Regions from separate parts of the Serratia sp. CoH_134_PS_4 genome, predicted to be linked through region 1. Evidence: predicted binding sites of a transcription regulator. Region 1 holds the regulator's gene; each other region holds the start of a gene.

Evidence for each region. Region 1 encodes LexA, which represses DNA repair genes until DNA is damaged. Its sites were predicted from a motif close to TNCTGTATGTACATACAGNA; they were not measured.
Region 2: a site for LexA is predicted at 2,374-2,393, ahead of dinB (DNA polymerase IV). Genes of this name have one in related genera too.
Region 3: a site for LexA is predicted at 3,099-3,118, ahead of umuD (translesion error-prone DNA polymerase V autoproteolytic subunit). Genes of this name have one in related genera too.
Region 4: a site for LexA is predicted at 3,283-3,302, ahead of mutH (DNA mismatch repair endonuclease MutH). Genes of this name have one in related genera too.

What each region holds. Positions count from the first base shown of each region.
Region 1 is NZ_JBXWKI010000017.1:50,638-55,067, reverse strand. It holds gene plsB (glycerol-3-phosphate 1-O-acyltransferase PlsB) at 1-2,077, opposite strand, end outside; gene AC2FCQ_RS21525 (diacylglycerol kinase) at 2,227-2,595, shown strand; gene lexA (transcriptional repressor LexA) at 2,717-3,325, shown strand; gene dinF (MATE family efflux transporter DinF) at 3,542-4,430, shown strand, end outside.
Region 2 is NZ_JBXWKI010000015.1:37,599-42,028, reverse strand. It holds gene nqrF (NADH:ubiquinone reductase (Na(+)-transporting) subunit F) at 1-23, shown strand, start outside; gene AC2FCQ_RS20215 (FAD:protein FMN transferase) at 24-1,055, shown strand; gene nqrM ((Na+)-NQR maturation NqrM) at 1,063-1,290, shown strand; gene AC2FCQ_RS20205 (glycerophosphodiester phosphodiesterase family protein) at 1,328-2,212, opposite strand; gene dinB (DNA polymerase IV) at 2,408-3,469, shown strand; gene pepD (beta-Ala-His dipeptidase) at 3,548-4,430, opposite strand, start outside.
Region 3 is NZ_JBXWKI010000001.1:406,780-411,209, reverse strand. It holds gene nifJ (pyruvate:ferredoxin (flavodoxin) oxidoreductase) at 1-1,623, shown strand, start outside; gene AC2FCQ_RS01970 (alginate lyase family protein) at 1,625-2,869, opposite strand; gene umuD (translesion error-prone DNA polymerase V autoproteolytic subunit) at 3,133-3,555, shown strand; gene umuC (translesion error-prone DNA polymerase V subunit UmuC) at 3,555-4,430, shown strand, end outside.
Region 4 is NZ_JBXWKI010000011.1:83,635-88,064, reverse strand. It holds gene AC2FCQ_RS17435 (NADP(H)-dependent aldo-keto reductase) at 1-1,023, opposite strand, end outside; gene AC2FCQ_RS17430 (YgdI/YgdR family lipoprotein) at 1,360-1,578, opposite strand; gene AC2FCQ_RS17425 (TerC family protein) at 1,753-2,469, opposite strand; gene mutH (DNA mismatch repair endonuclease MutH) at 2,564-3,250, opposite strand; gene rppH (RNA pyrophosphohydrolase) at 3,947-4,430, shown strand, end outside.

The sequences.
Region 1 (4,430 bases):
GGATGCGTGCTGGATTCAGTACCAGAGCGTCACCCTTATCGCAGATCAGTTGCTGACGGATCATTTCGTCGATGAGCGGGCGCAGCACTTCCGCCAGTTGTTCTTTGTCGTTGTGCAAGAACAACTCCGCCTTCAGCATGGGGTAAATCAACCCGATCTGGCGCAGCAGTTCGGTGCGAGAAACCCGGCGGTGATGCATCACGATGGTGGCGATCAGTGAAGGCAATACCAGCAGATGATGGATATTATTGCGGTAATAGGTCATCAGCACTGCCTGCTCGCGCGGCAGAATGATGATATCGCCGATATTATCCTTCTCGACCTCAAACTTATTCATGTTCAGCGCGTGATCCAGCAGCTCATCCGGCGTCTGGGTCGGTACGGTGACATCGCTGGCATAAGGCACGTTGCGCATCAGTTGCAGATAGCATTCCAGCTGTTCTAACAGCTGTTCGCGGGTCAGCGAGCGCTGGCGTGAAGCCAGTAGCGCCGTAGAACACAGGTTCATGGCGTTAGCCGCGGCGGCATTGTTGATACGCACCATGATCTTGGCAGCCAGATCGTTGACCGTCGGCGTTAACCAGCTTGGGCGCTGGGATTCGATCGGGTCAATCGCGTCGCGCCACTGGGGCACATTCTGGTTCAGGTAAGTGGTCAACGGCAGTGGATCACCGAAGTTGACATAACCCTGGCCGAGATTACGCAGCTTGCGCAGACCACGCAGCATCTGCAGCAGGCTCTCTTTTTCTTTGGTCGCGCCACGCAACTCTTTAGCGTAGGTGCCCACCTCCATCACGTGCTCGTAACCGATGTAGATCGGTACCAGTGTGATCGGGCGAGAACCGCCACGCAGCATCGCCTGAATGGTCATCGACAGGGTGCCGGTCTTCGGTTCCAGCAGGCGTCCGGTACGAGAACGGCCACCTTCGACAAAATACTCCACGGAGTAACCGCGGCTAAAGAGTTCGCCGAGGTATTCGCGGAACACCGTCGAATACAGTTTGTTGCCTTTGAACGTCCGGCGGATAAAGAAGGCGCCCAGGCGGCGGAAGATGGGGCCAGCCGGCCAGAAATTAAGGTTAATACCGGCGGCAATGTGCGGCGGCACCAAGCCTTGGTGGTACAGCACATAAGAAAGCAACAGGTAGTCCATATGGCTGCGGTGGCAGGGCACATAGACGATCTCATGACCATCTTGCGCTAACTGGCGCACGCGTTCAGCGTTGGTGACGTTGATGCCTTGATACAGCCGGTTCCAGGTCCAGCTCAACACGCGGTCAGAAAGGCGCACCGTTTCATATGAGAAGTCGGCGGCGATCTCTTCCATCAGTGCAATGGCGTTCTGCTGGGCTTTCTCATGGGAAATTTTCTTGCTGCGTGCTTCGTCTTCGACCGCTTTTTCGATCGCTTTGGACGCCAGCAGTTTGTTGAACAGGTCCTGACGGGCCGGCAGACTTGGGCCAACGGCAGCCAGACGCTGACGCGAGAAGTGCATTCGCGCCACGCGCGCCAGTTTTTGTGCGATGGTTTTGTCCGTGCCGTGTTCAGTCGCCATGCGACGCAGTGAGACGGTGTTGGAGAAACGCACAAAGCTGTCGCGGCCGAGCCACAACACGGCGAAGAACTTCTGTACGCCGTTGAGCAGACGTAGATGTGGCGTGCCGTGGCCTTCGCGGCCTGGGGAGCGACCAAACATCACCGAAACAGGCAGCATCTGAATATCGAGATCCGGATTACTGCGGTGCAGATCCAGATAGTCGTGAAACAGTTTTACTGACTCTTCTTTCGGTGTGTAGTAGCGGAACACGCGCGGGCCGTCGTGAATAAACACGTGGCTAGGCAGCACGGTGCCGTCTATCTCCAGCGGATTGAGAGGATCGGGCAGATCCTGCGCCAGGCACTGGGTGCGCAGCGTCAGTAAATCCGCCTTGGAATTATAAGGTAAAACATACAAAATCGGCCGTGAGGGATCCAACCCTAACTCCGTGACCGGATCTGAAGGGATAACCTTACTTCTTACCAACAATTTAAGTGGTAAATTCAATAGTTTATAATAAATTTTACGCCAACCTGACATAACAACGTGAAGCCTCTTGTTAGCAATGCGTCGCAAGCATACCAGAAACCGGGTAGCAGATCTGTGGTGTTGGAAAACCGAGAGCCGGAAGCATTTCCTGGCCTAGACTCTTTAATTATGACTTACCTCTGTGAAAGGCACTAAAAAACATGGCAAACCAAGCAACCGGCCTGACCCGTATTATTAAAGCCGCCGGCTACTCTTATAAAGGCTTTTCCGCTGCCTGGCAGCATGAAGCGGCGTTCCGCCAAGAACTGGTCGCCACCGTGCTGGCTATCATACTGGCGATTTGGCTGGACGTGGGTGCGATAGCGCGCATTTTATTGATCGGATCGGTGCTGCTGGTGATGATCGTCGAGATGCTCAACAGCGCGATAGAAGCGATTGTCGATCGGGTTGGCACTGAACATCATGAGCTTTCGGGCCGGTCCAAGGATATGGGGTCGGCAGCAGTTTCACTGGCGATTATTTTGGCGTTGTTTGTCTGGGGCTCGGTGCTCTGGCAACACTTTGCCTGAATGGGGTGGCCCTGTTGCGACGTGGGTCGCTAATCCCTGATTTTTATTCATTCTTCGGTTCCCAAGCCGCACTTACCTGTATATACTCACAGCAAGACTGTATAAACAAACAGGGGGCGGAATGAAAGCACTAACTACCAGACAGCAAGAGGTCTATGATCTGATTCGCGATCATATTTCGTCCACTGGCATGCCGCCAACGCGCGCCGAAATCGCCATGCGTCTGGGGTTCCGCTCGCCAAATGCTGCAGAAGAACACCTGAAAGCATTGGCGCGTAAAGGCGTCATCGAGATCGTCTCTGGTGCATCGCGCGGCATTCGTTTGCTGATGGAAGATGAAGAAGGTTTACCGTTGATCGGTCGTGTTGCCGCCGGTGAGCCACTGTTGGCGCAGCAGCATATCGAAGGGCACTACAAAGTGGATCCTTCCTTGTTCAAGCCAAGTGCGGATTTCTTGCTGCGGGTCAACGGTATGTCGATGCGTGATATCGGTATTCTCGACGGCGATCTGCTGGCGGTACATAAAACTCAGGACGTGCGTAACGGCCAGGTCGTTGTGGCGCGTATTGAAGACGAAGTTACAGTTAAGCGTCTGAAAAAACACGGAAATGTTGTTGAGTTATTGCCGGAAAACAGCGAGTTCCAACCGATTGTGGTTGATCTGCGCCAGCAGAATTTCACCATTGAAGGCCTGGCGGTCGGTGTGATCCGCAATGGCGACTGGGTTTAATCCTCACGCCTACACATCGTCCTCTGATTTAAGTCGCCCCAGTTCTGGGGCGATGTCATATCTGATTCACTATATACCCTATAGCTTTCAAGTTGCAGCTAGGCGGCCAACTCGCTCATCCCCAGGCGCTTACTCAGGTAAGTAACTGGGGTGAGCGAGTGCAGATAACAACGCTGCAACTTGAAAGATGACGGGTATACACGGGAACATTCCACTATGCGCCTGCTTTCCGCCTTCACCAGCGATACCGATAAAGCCTTGTGGCGCCTCGCGCTACCGATGATCTTTTCCAATATCACCGTGCCGCTGCTTGGGTTGGTCGATACCGCAGTGATAGGTCACCTCGACAGCCCTGTTTATTTGGGGGGCGTGGCGGTCGGGGCGATGGCGACCAGCTTCCTGTTTATGTTGTTGCTGTTTTTGCGCATGAGTACCACCGGATTGACGGCACAGGCGCTGGGCGCACAAAACCCACAGGGATTGGCACGTGCCTTTATGCAGCCGCTGTTGCTGGCAGTATTGGCCGGCGTCGTTATCGTGTTGCTGCGCCATCCGTTGATCGATCTGGCGCTGCAGATTGTTGGCGGTGACGATGCGGTGCTGAAGCAGGCACGGTTGTTCCTTGAGATCCGTTGGCTGAGCGCGCCGGCAGCGCTGGCAAATATGGTGATCTTGGGTTGGCTGCTTGGCGTGCAATACGTGCGGGCGCCGGTCATCCTACTGATAGTCGGTAATGTGTTGAATATCGTTCTGGATATCTGGTTGGTCATGGGGCTGGGCTGGAATGTGCAAGGTGCCGCGACGGCGACCGCCGTCTCTGAGTACGCTACGCTGCTGCTGGGTTTATGGCTGTCCTGGCGAGTGATGCGCATACGCGGTATTTCTGTTCCGATGTTGCGCCATGCCTGGCGCGGTAATCTGCGGCGTTTGCTTGCGTTGAACCGCGATATCATGTTGCGTTCACTGTTGCTGCAATTGTGCTTTGCATCCTTGACTATCTTCGGCGCCAGGCTTGGCGGTGACGTAGTGGCAGTAAACGCGGTACTGATGAATTTGCTGACCTTTACCGCCTATGCACTGGATGGTTTTGCCTATGCGGTAGAAG
Region 2 (4,430 bases), on a different contig from region 1:
TGCTCGATGACTTTGGTGGCTAAATGCGTGGATGGGCAATGAAGGGGTTAATAACGACGGTGGCGCTGAGCGCCACCCTGTTATTGACTGGCTGCGGGCCGGAGCAGGTGAATCTCGACGGTAAAACCATGGGGACGTCTTATTCGATCCGCTATGTTACCGGCGACGACACGCCGTCTGCCGCTAAAATACAGGCGGAGATCGACAAGCGGTTAGAGTTGGTCAACGATCAAATGTCTACCTACCGGCCGAATTCCGAACTGAGCCGCTTCAATGCCAGCCGCGTCGTGGATAAGCCTTTCCCGGTCTCTGCCGCGACGACCGAAGTGGTGCTGGAAGCGCTACGGATTAACCGCGTCACCGATGGCGCGCTGGACGTGACCGTCGGGCCGTTGGTCAATCTGTGGGGGTTCGGGCCAGAAGGGCGACCGGAAAAGGTACCGAGTGCTGCGGCACTGGAACAACGTCGCGCCTGGACGGGGATCGACAAGCTGTCGGTGCAGGGCAATGCGTTGGTTAAGCGCATTCCAGAGCTATATGTGGATCTCTCTTCGATCGCGAAAGGCTATGGTGTGGATGTGATTGCCCAATATCTGCAATCGCAGCAGGTTAAAAACTACATGGTGGATATTGGCGGCGAGGTGCGCACCCGTGGCCATAACGGCGAGAAAAAACCATGGCGTATTGCCATTGAGCGACCAACCGCCGGCATGGAGCAGAAAGCGCAACTGGTGATCCAACCGGGTGAGATGTCGATCGCCACCTCGGGCGATTACCGCAACTACTTCGAGCAGGGCGGCGTGCGCTATTCGCATACGATAGATCCCATCACCGGCCGGCCGATCCATCACCATTTAGTGTCGGTCACGGTGTTAAGCCCTACCTGTATGGCTGCCGATGGTTTGTCGACCGGGCTGAACGTTTTGGGGCCGGAACGCGGCATGGCGCTGGCGAACCTGATGGGGATCCCGGTGTTTATGATTGTGAAAACCGCGACTGGCTTTGAAGAGCGCTACTCCGATGCGTTTAAACCCTATTTGAACAATAACTCGTGAGGTCGCTATGTTGACCGTATTTATCGCCAGCTTCGTGTTGTTTCTGCTGATTGTCGGCGGGATGTCATTGGGCTACGTGTTCAAACGCAAAAGCCTGCAAGGCAGCTGTGGGGGGATTACCGCGCTGGGGATGGATAAAGTGTGTGATTGCCCTGAACCTTGCGATGCACGCAAGAAGCGTCTGGAGAAAGAGGCGATGCGTCAGAAGCAGTTGGACAAGCACCGGATTATTTGAATACAAGGGGCGCATGCAGCGCCCCTTTCGCTATCTGTTATTTGGCTTGGCGAAAGCTTTTCGCCTCGGCCGGTGAGTTGACCATCACGCCGTCTACACCCAACGCCAGCGCCTGTTGGTATTCCGCCGGTGAGTTAATGCCGAACAGAATAATGTGTGCAGGCCCCTGCGAACGGAAGCAGTCGATCGACTCTTTATCCCAGGTCAAAAACGCCTTGGAACGCGCTTCACCCAGCGTAAATTTCTCCACGACTTCCACTTCTCGTTTCAGTTCCAACCCGTACCAGCGCGGTTGCTGATTATCGGGTTTCAGCTCGCACTGATGTGACAGGCTGATATTTGCCAGCAGGTCGCGGGTTTCATCGCGCGTCTCAAAACGTTTGATGGCTTTCGGTAGCGCCTGCAGATAGTTGGCATCGGTGGAATACACGCGGGTGCGGTCCAGGCTGTTGGTTTTCTCCAATGTCGCCAACAGGGCTTTGCCGAATTGAACAGGGTCTGCGTCCGGCGACTTGATATCCAGATAGAAGTTGACCTTGGGGAACGCCGCCAGAATCTCATCCAACCTTGGAATGCCAATGCCTTTTCCGCGGAACGGGTGTGCCTCGCCTTGGGTGAATGACCAACCGGCATCGACTTTTGCCAACTGCGCGGCGGTAAAGGCGGAAACCAATCCCTGTTCGTTGGTCAGCGCTTTCAGATCAGAAGGGCGATACAGCACGATCGCGCCGTCTTTGGATTCCTGTAAGGTGATCCAAATGGCGTCTGCGCCGTTTTTCAGTGCCGTTTCTATAGCGACGCGGGTGTTTTCAGGCGCGTCGGCGGTGCCACCCCGGTGCGCAATAATGGCAGGGGCGGCCTGAGCGGCAATGGATATCAGAGATAAAGCAGAAGCCAACAAATAGACAGATAATGTTTTCATGTAGGGCACCATCCTGTGCGAGGCGTTATGGTTGTCAGTCACTGGGGGGATTAATTTTCACAGCGTACTATTGAAAAATTACGCTTTTTTAACAAGTCGAAGATAATTGGTTGAAACCCTGTTTTCTTCGAACTGAACCGAGGCTTGAGCTTTCTCTTTTTGCCTGTATACTTATACAGTGTTATTGGAGGCGCAATGCGTAAAATCATTCATGTCGATATGGACTGCTTCTTCGCAGCGGTAGAAATGCGCGACGATCCCAGTTTGCGTGAGATTCCGCTGGCGATCGGCGGCAGTGCCGATCGGCGCGGGGTGATCAGCACCGCCAATTATCCTGCGCGTCGTTATGGTGTGCACAGCGCGATGTCGACAGCGATGGCACTCAAGCTTTGCCCGCATCTTAAACTGCTGCCAGGCCGTATGGCTGCCTATAAAGAAGCCTCGCAACACATCCGCGAAATATTTGCGCGCTACACCCCGCTGATTGAACCGTTATCCCTGGATGAAGCCTATCTGGATGTGACCGACTGCACCCAGTGCAACGGTTCGGCGACGCTGATCGCCCAGCAAATCCGTCAGGCTATTTCCGATGAGCTAAACCTCACCGCGTCTGCCGGTATTGCCCCCATCAAGTTCCTCGCCAAGATTGCTTCAGAGCTCAATAAGCCGAATGGCCAATACGTCATCACGCCGGCACAGGTGCCGGCATTTTTACAGCAACTGCCGCTGAGCAAAATCCCCGGCGTGGGGAAGGTGACCGCAAAACGGTTGGAAGAGGTGGGGCTGATCACCTGCGCAGACGTGCAACAGTACGATCTTGCTGCTCTGTTAAAGCGCTTCGGCAAGTTTGGCCGTGTGCTGTGGGAGCGCTGCCAGGGGATAGATCTGCGTGAGGTTTCGCCAGAAAGGCTGCGTAAGTCGGTGGGGGTGGAGCGTACGCTGGCGGAAGATATCCATGACTGGGAGGAGTGTGAAACCTTGATCGTCGATAAGCTCTATCCCGAGCTGGAGACGCGGTTGCGTAAAGTGAAACCGGATCTGCACATTGCCCGCCAAGGGGTGAAGCTGAAGTTCCAGGATTTCCAGCAAACGACGCAGGAACACGTCTGGCCGGTGCTCAATAAAGACGACTTGATCAACGTGGCACGGCAGGCATGGCGCGAGCGGCGTGAAGGACGTGGGGTGCGGCTGGTCGGCTTGCACGTGACGCTGTTGGACCCGCAACTGGAGCGTCAGCTGCTGCTGCCGTGGGAATAATAAAGGCGCAATGCAAGATTGCGCCTTTATGTAAACGGCTCGGTCATTTTTGGGGTTCAGCGTGCCGAACCCGGCAGATTACGCGCGCTCCGGGATAGCCTTCAACAGTGCGGTCAGCAGCTTCCAGTACAGGCCCACGCTTTCGATATGCACTTGTTCATCCGGCGAGTGTGGCCCGGTAATGGTTGGCCCAATTGATACCATATCCATATTTGGATACGGCTTTTTGAACAGGCCGCATTCCAGACCGGCGTGGATCACCATGATGTTTGGCGTCTTGTTAAACAGATCCTGGTAGATCTCACGCACCAGGTGCATGACCGGTGAGTCAGCATCTGGCTGCCAGCCCGGGTAGCCCCCTTTTGGTGCCACTTTGGCGTTAGCCAATTGGCCCAGAGCGGTCAGCATACCCACCACATAATCTTTGCCACTGTCGATCAGTGAACGGATCAGGCAGATGATTTCTGCTTCGCTGTCGTTGGTGGTGACCACGCCCACGTTCAATGAGGTTTCTACCACGCCTTTGACCGCGTCGCTCATGCGGATCACGCCGTTTGGCGTGCCATTAAGCAGCGCGACGAAACGCTGTTGGCAGTCGGCGGTCATTGCCTGAGATGCACTGGTGGTTGGCTCCAACAGCACGGTAATGTTTTTCTCTTTCGCGGCCAGTTCGTTTTGCAAGGTTGCCAGAAACGCCTGGGTCAGCGCTTTCAAGGCATCGGCTTTTTCGGCCGGTACGGCAACCACTGCAGAGGCTTCACGCGGGATAGCATTGCGCAGGGTACCGCCGTTCAGATCCAGCAGGCGCAGGCTCAACTCAGCGGTATGATCAAACAGGAAGCGTGCCAGCAGTTTGTTGGCGTTGCCCAGACCCACGTGGATATCGGCACCGGAGTGACCGCCTTTCAGGCCCTTGATCGTCAGCTTCAGGGTCTGATAACCGGCAGGTACGGCTTCGCGC
Region 3 (4,430 bases), on a different contig from region 1:
TTTGTCAAAACCGTGACTGCCGCGATGTTGGCCGGACTGGGTGATGCACTGCCGGTGTCGGCCTTCCCGCCTGACGGTACCTGGCCGGTTGGCACCACCCAGTGGGAAAAACGCAATATCGCCGAAGATATCCCCATTTGGCAGCCGGATCTGTGCACCCAATGCAACCACTGCGTGGCCGCCTGCCCGCACTCCGCGATTCGCGCTAAAGTGGTACAACCGGAAGCGATGGAACATGCTCCTGCCTCACTGCAATCGCTAGATGTGAAGGCACGCGATATGCGTGGCCAGAAATACGTCCTGCAGGTAGCCCCGGAAGACTGCACCGGCTGTAATCTGTGCGTTGAGGTGTGCCCGGCGAAAGATCGCCAGAACCCGGACATCAAAGCGATCAACATGGCGCCGCGCCTGGAGCATTTGGCTGAGGAAAAAGCGCATTACGACTTCTTCCTGCAACTGCCGGAGATCGATCCTGCACAGCTCGAACGGATCGACATTCGCACGTCGCAGCTGATCTCACCGCTGTTCGAATATTCCGGTGCCTGTTCCGGCTGTGGCGAAACGCCGTACATTAAGCTCTTGACCCAACTTTATGGCGATCGACTACTGATTGCCAACGCCACCGGCTGCTCATCTATTTACGGTGGCAACTTGCCTACCACCCCTTACACCACCAATGCCGAAGGCCGCGGCCCTGCCTGGGCCAACTCGCTATTTGAGGATAATGCAGAGTTTGGTCTCGGTTTCCGATTGACGGTCGATCAGCATCGCAGCCGCGTGTTGCGTCTGTTGAACACCCTGGCACCGCAGTTGCCGGCACAGTTGGTTAATGCCCTGCAGATGGATGATATCGCTCCGGAACCTCGCCGCCAGCAGATTGCTGAACTGCGCAGTCTGCTGATGCAGATTGAAGGTAACGACGCACGCCAGCTGGCGACCGACGCCGATTATCTGGTGGACAAATCTATCTGGCTGATTGGCGGCGATGGCTGGGCTTACGACATCGGATTCGGTGGGTTGGATCACGTCCTCAGCCTGACCGAGAACGTCAACGTACTGGTGCTGGATACCCAATGCTATTCCAATACCGGCGGTCAGCAGTCGAAGGCCACCCCACTGGGCGCCGTCACCAAGTTCGGCGAGCACGGCAAGCGTAAGGCACGTAAGGACTTAGGCGTCAGCATGATGATGTACGGCCACGTGTATGTCGCGCAAATCTCGCTGGGTGCGCAGCTCAACCAGACGGTGAAAGCGATTCAGGAAGCCGAGGCCTATCCGGGCCCGTCCCTGATTATCGCCTACAGTCCTTGTGAAGAGCACGGTTACGATCTGGCACTCAGCCACGATCAAATGAAGCAGTTGACCGCCACTGGCTTCTGGCCGTTGTATCGCTTCGATCCGCGTCGTGCAGATGAAGGTAAAGCAGCACTGGCACTGGACTCACGGCCACCCAACAGCAACCTGACCGAAACCCTGCTCAAAGAGCAGCGCTTCCGCCGCCTGAACTCACAGCAGCCGGAAGTCGCCAGCGCGTTGTATCAGGCCGCCGAGAAAGAGCTGAAGGAAAAGTACGACTTCCTCAGTCTACTGGCCGGTAAAGGAGAAAAAACCTCCGCTGAGTAAATCATTGGGGCGCGACCGGTTCGCGCCCCGCTTCCAGCCAGCTTTGCCGCTGCGCCTCTTTCACCGCACCGCGTACGTAACTGCTTTTGCCCTGCCATTGCCTGACGTCAAATTGCGCTTTTTCAATCACCGTTTGATAGCGTTTGGTTTTCAGCATGCTGTCGGTTTGGATCAGCAGCGGAACAAGGCGAACCCCGACCCGATCCAGACTCGGATAAGGCCACGGGTGCGCCGCATCAACATAAGGCGCCATAAAATCCAGCGCAGCCAATAATGAGCTGCCCTGTTCTGTAGGGTAATGCCAGAGATCGATGCCCTGTCGCTGTGCCAAACCCGCCATCAGGACCAAGGCTTGCAGATTAAAGTAACTGTAGTGAAACGAACGAGTACGCAGCAGTTCCTGCGGTTGCGTCCCGTTGACGGCAAGCTGCACATCCAGCTTATGCTGCATCAAAACGGCCATATCACGCACCACGTCGTCACGCCCGAGCCAGGCAGCAATGCCCGCTACCTGCACGGTATACCAACTGCCATGATTATTCTTTGCGGCGCCCTCCTGTTTACCGGCTGGGCTGTGTAACAACCAGTCGAGGTAACGGGCAAACCATTGCCGCATCTGGCTTTCATCTTGCGCCGTCCACCCCGGAGTCTGTTGCAGCAATAACAGGCTGTCGACAATGCGAATGGCAAAATAGCGCCCATCGAGAATGCCATTACCGCGCCCGCTGTCGCGGCCCGGAATACCCTGAGCGTAGTTGAGGTTTGGGTTCATCCGCGTTGATGGATCGATGAACCAGGTACGGATCAGCCTAATCGCCCGATCGCTGTAACGTTGCTGGCCGGAGAAATACCCCGCCAATGCCAGTGTTTGTACCCGCTGGGTGAACTCTGCCAGCCGCACGCCATCACTCTGTTCATTTTTACTGGCCGGGTTCACCTGCCCATCGCGACGAACCCAAGGCAACCCATTGGGTTTACTCGCATCCGGCCACCAATAGGCCCCCAGGCTCAGGTAGTCATGCCTGTCTCCGCTCGGCGGGGTCAGGCCTTTATCAGTGACGCTGAGCAACGGCTTTCGCAGTGCGCTGTCAGCATCACGTATCAGGCGTTGATAGTTGGCATCCCCCTGAGTCTGTGCTTTTACCTGTGACAACTGCGGCTGCTGCAAGAAAATACAGCACTCAACGGCGTTAGCGGTAAAAGGCGTCAGGCAAAGCAAGAGGGCTGCACGCAGGCAGGTACGTATCATCAGGCAGGTACCCCATTATGATCATGAGTGACTGAGAGTATCCTGCCCGGTTTTGTGTGTCCCGACAGATAAAAAACGTTTCTGAGCGTAAAAACGCACGGACACTGGAGCTTGTGAGCCACCCCCTAAAACTTTTCCGAGAGGATCATCTTGCCCAACAAGGGGATAACTGACGATCGTCTCGCCCCTGACTTTCTTTATGGTTGTAATGGCTAAAAATCGATTATACTGTATATAAAAACAGTATAGAGAAATGCACCATGAAACACTTTTTACCCACACCAACCCCAGAGAAACAGCGCATTCCGCTTTACGCCGATAATGTCCCGGCTGGCTTTCCCAGTCCCGCGCAAGACTACATACACGCACGGATTGACCTCAACGAATACTGCATTAGCCACCCTTCGGCGACGTACTTTCTGATCGCTTCCGGAGAAAGCATGATCGAAGCCGGGATCACCGACGGATCCATGCTGGTGGTTGATCGAAGCATTGGCGCCTGCCACGGCGATATCGTGATCGCCAGCATCGCAGGCGAGTTCACCGTTAAGCGCCTGTGTCTGCATCCTGTCGCGCAGCTTGAGCCGATGAATCCGAAGTTCCGGCCAATACCGCTGCGGGATGACAACGACGAGCAGAATATCGTCGGCGTGGTCGTTTCAACCATCACGAGGCTGAAATAATGTACGCCCTGGCCGACGTGAACAGTTTTTATGCGAGTTGTGAAATACTGTGGCGCCCAGACCTCCGTGGGCGGCCCGTGGTTGTGCTGTCTAACAACGACGGCTGTGTGGTAGCGCAGAGTAAAGAGGCTAAAGCCCTGGGCCTGAAAACAGGCGCGCCCTACTTCAAAATAAAGCATGATTTTGAACGTGCAGGCGGTATCGCATTCAGCAGCAACTATGAGCTGTACGCCGATATGTCGATGCGAGTGATGGCCGTGCTCGAAGAAATGGCCCCCCGTGTTGAAATTTACTCCATTGACGAAAGCTTCCTTGATCTTGCCGGCGTACAAAATTGTGTCGATTTGACAACGTTCGGGCACCAGGTTCGCGACCGCGTTTTGCAATGTACCGGCCTCACCGTCGGTGTCGGTATTGCCCAAACCAAGACGCTGGCAAAATTGGCGAACTTCGCAGCGAAAAAATGGGAACAAACCCGTGGTGTGGTTGATCTTTCCAACCCGGAACAGCAACGAAAATTAATGGCGAAAGTGCCGGTGATGGAAGTCTGGGGTATCGGAAGACGCCTAACCAAAGAGCTGCAAAATATGGGGATCAAAACCGCACTGCAATTGGCGGATGCCAGCACCACAATGATCCGCAAGCATTTCAGCGTGGTAATTGAACGCACAGTGCGTGAACTGCGCGGTGAACCCTGCTTGTCGCTCGAGGAGTTTGCCCCAACCAAACAGCAGATTATTTGCAGCAGATCATTTGGTGAACGCGTCACCGAATATGGTGATATGCATCAGGCAATCTGTATGCATGCTTCCCGCGCGGCAGAAAAACTGCGTGCAGAGCACCAATATTGCCGGAATATCAACGCATGGGTTAAA
Region 4 (4,430 bases), on a different contig from region 1:
AAAGCGGGTATGGATTTCTTCCAGCCCTTGAAGAACGTCTTCATTCAACACCACGTCGAAACTGTCGATGTTGGTTTTCAGTTGCTCTAACGTGGTGGCACCCAGCAGGGTACTGGCAACGAAAGGTTGCTGACGTACAAAGGCCAGCGCCATTTGTGACGGATCCAGCCCGTGTTTTTTGGCTAATGCGACATATTCTGCAATGGCCAGCTGCGTTTGCGGCGCAGAGTAGCGGTTAAAGCGGCTAAATAGCGTATTACGCGCTCCGGCAGGTTTGGCACCGTTCAGGTATTTGCCACTGAGCGTACCGAACGCCAGGCTGGAATAGGCCAGCAGTTCGACGCCCTCATGCTGGCTGATCTCGGCCAGGGCTATTTCAAAACTGCGGTTTAGCAGGCTGTAGGGGTTCTGAATAGAGACGATGCGCGGTAACTCGTGCTTTTCAGCCAATTGCAGATAACGCATCACGCCCCATGGCGTTTCATTAGACACCCCGATATAGCGGATTTTACCGGCACGTACCTGTTCGGTCAGGGCTTCCAGCGTTTCCAGCAGGGTGACGGTGGCTTTATCGTCGGTGTATTGATAATTAAGCTTGCCGAAGAAATTAGTCGCTCGCTGCGGCCAGTGCAGCTGGTAGAGATCGAGATAATCGGTGTTTAGTCGCTTCAGGCTGGCATCCAGAGCTGCGCGGATATTTTTGCGGTCTAATGCCTGCTGCGGGCGGATGCTGCTATCGGTGCCACGCACCGGCCCGGCGATCTTGCTGGCCAGCACGATCTTCTCACGATTGCCGCGTGCCTTGATCCAACTGCCGATGTATTGCTCAGTCAACCCCTGGGTTTCTGGACGGGGCGGTACCGGGTACATCTCTGCGGTGTCGATCAGGTTGACGCCAGCGGCTAATGCATAGTCGAGTTGCGCGTGGGCATCGGCTTCACTGTTCTGTTCGCCAAAGGTCATGGTGCCCAGTCCCAGCACGCTCACTTCTAAAGAACTGTGGGGAATACGGTGGTATTGCATTAACGGCCTTCCTTTCATGTTAGCGCTACGGGCTGTACCGCCCGGTGAAACAGGAGCCAAAGGGCAGGCTGCGGCAAACAGCCTGCAAGGCGGTATATCGCCTTTCTCGACTATAACCAAGCGGAGAAGATGGGGGAAGAGGATTCAGTGCGAGAGGCGGCTATCGTGTATCACAGAGGCGGTCTTTCAAGCTGCGGCGATCAAATAGGTTCCCGGCAGATTTGTCACTGACTTCAGCGACTGTAGGGACGAATAACCTCGTCCCTACAATATTTGGGTACAAACGAGCTGGGGGCCTGGCTGCAACGTGAAAGCTATAGGGTATAGTCAGGGTGTTTAACGCTCGATAACCTGTGAAACCTGATCACCGTTGATTTGGCGACTGTTACCTTTTTCATCTTTATAGCTGATCAGGCCGGTATCTTTGTCGATTTCCGGTTTGCCCTGGGTCAGGATCATATTGCCGTCTTTAGTCGCCATAACGTAATCGCTGGAACATCCCGCCAACCCGGCGGCGATAACCAGTGCCGAAACTGCCATTACCCACTTTTTCATCCTGCCGATCCTCGTTTATGTATGCAGAAAAGAAGTCTCTTCTTAGATTAGCAAACTCTAGATGCGCCGTGTTTCGGATAAGTCCTTATCTCTGTAAGAGAAAGTAGGGCCGAGTAGCGTTGGGAACGGCGGACAATATTGCGGGAGCGGCTTTTGCACACTCCCGCAGAGGCATTACTCAGAGACCTGCTTTTTCTTGCTGCGCATCAAGTTGAGCGCTTCAACCGACATTGAGAAGAACATCGCAAAGTAAATGTAGCCTTTTGGTACATGTACCTGGAAGCTTTCCAACATCAGTGTGAAGCCGACCAGGATCAGGAATGCCAGCGCCAGCATTTTCACCGAAGGGTGGCGGTTAACAAACTCGCCAATCGGGCGGGCGGCAAACATCATGACGCCAACGGCAATGACCACAGCGGCCATCATGATAAACAGGTGGTCAGACAGACCTACTGCGGTGATCACCGAGTCCAGGCTGAAAATGATATCCAGTAGCATAATTTGTACGATGGCGCCAAAGAAACTGTGCACTTTCGTGTTGTGTTCTTCCTCTGAGCCTTCGATGGTTTCATGAATCTCTTTGCTGGCTTTCCAAATCAGGAACAACCCGCCCAGAAGCAGGATCAGATCGCGTGCGGAAATGCTGTGTTCCATCACGGTAAACAGCGGATGGGTCAGACGGATCACCCAGGCGATAGAGGCCAATAGCCCCAGGCGCATTAACATTGCACCCGCCAACCCGAGACGGCGCGCTTTATTCTGTTGCGCTTTCGGCAGTTTGGACACCACCAGGGAAAGGAAAATAATGTTATCAATACCCAGAACGATCTCAAGAATGGTCAGCGTACCTAACGCTAACCAGGCATTGGGATCCACAATCCACTCGAACATTGCCCAGCACACCTTAATAAAAAGCCAAGGCTGAATTATACCCGTTTATTGATACGGCGACACCGTTAGCTAAACGTGACCTAAACAAACGCGATCAGATGAGAAAATGTCTTGCCAATAGCGCGCCGGTAAAACTTTTCTTCAGATAAAAGCCGCGCGGCAAGGTGAGGATCGGCTGCCCCTGTTCACCGATGGCTTCCGTTAGCGCTTTACTGTTGGCGGCCTTGGGCCGAAGTTGCAGTACTTCACCGTGTCGAGCCGTGATCTGTTCGACGTGGCCGAGCACGATCAAATCCATCAATTCTTCCCAGTCGCGGCGCAGCATTTCTTCTTCAACCGCGTTAGGGCTCCATAACAACGGAGAACCGATGCGACGTTGCGCCAGCGGGATTTGCCGTTCACCTTCAACCGGGATCCACAATACACGCGCCAGTTTATAGCGCACGTGGCTGCTGGCCCAGGTTACACCGCTATTGCCGGTTAAGGGGGCAACGCAGACGAAGGTGGTTTCCAGTGGTTTACCGGCGGCGTCTATCGGAATCGTTTTTAACTCTATACCCAATTCGGGGAAATCCTGCTCCGGTTTGCTGCCTGCCATGGCGCCAAGATATTGTTCCAACAGCATGCCAACCCAGCCTTTATCGCGCTTCAGGTCCTTAGGGATAGCCAACTGTGCGCGTTCGGCCAGTTCACCCAGGCTGCAACCGGCAAGCTGTTGCGCCCGTTCAAACAGCTGTTGCTCGTTTTTGGGAGGAGCGGGCAGAGGAGATAAAAACGCCATAATACAAGCCTGTTAGATTTGGTTGAAAAACGTACTGCATTTGTACACAGATAACTTTTGCCGGAAGTGGCTGGGGAAAAGAATAATAGTAGCATGATTTTTCATGACTTTTTTTCTGACACATGGCGGGGAGAAAATTCCTGACGACGCTTGTGCACCAGAAGCCACCGACAATAAACAGGATCTTACACCTATTTATCCACAGATTTATGGGATAACCCAAATTTTTACCGATCACTGGTTCGATTTACAGCCTTGACGTGGGCACCTTTTTGCGAAATTGTCCGTTTTGTGCGTAACTTGCGCGAATAATCTGTGGATAAAAACGACGTTGGTGGATCTTTCACCAGGCCAGGATCCTTAGCGGACATAGATCACATTTTTGCTCTGTACATGTCTGTTGATAAATCCATAAATTGTTATTTTAAAAGTATTAATTTGGTTTTCGTTTTTTATGGGTTTTTGAGCTTGTCAGAGTTTTACCGGCTTATCCCTTGAGTTCTTCACACACCTATCCACAGAAAAAGTGAATAAAACCGCGGTGAAATTGCCCTGCATGTTTATAACTTTGCCATTATCTGTGAGTTATCCCAATGTTATCCGGTTTGCAGGGCCGCAAAGCAGTGGTTTACCGCCTGTAGCTTGTGTGAAACAATCAGGGTATCTATGCGAATTTAAGCTTATCGAGGTAGTCCGGTGATCGATGATGATGGCTACCGCCCGAATGTTGGTATCGTAATCTGTAATCGTCAGGGGCAAGTCCTGTGGGCTCGCCGTTACGGTCAACACTCCTGGCAGTTTCCCCAAGGTGGGATTAACCCTGGTGAAACCGCAGAACAGGCAATGTACCGTGAGCTGTTCGAAGAAGTGGGGCTGAGTAAAAAGGATGTGCGTATCCTGGCCTCAACCCGCAACTGGTTGCGCTATAAATTGCCAAAACGTTTGGTGCGTTGGGACACAAAGCCGGTTTGTATCGGCCAAAAGCAGAAATGGTTTCTGTTGCAGTTAATGTGCAATGACGCTGATATCAATATGCAACGCAGCAGCACGCCGGAGTTTGACGGTTGGCGCTGGGTGAGTTTTTGGTATCCGGTGCGCCAGGTGGTGTCGTTCAAACGTGACGTATACCGCCGGGTGATGAAAGAATTCGCCGTGACCGTGATGCCAATGCAGGAGCAGG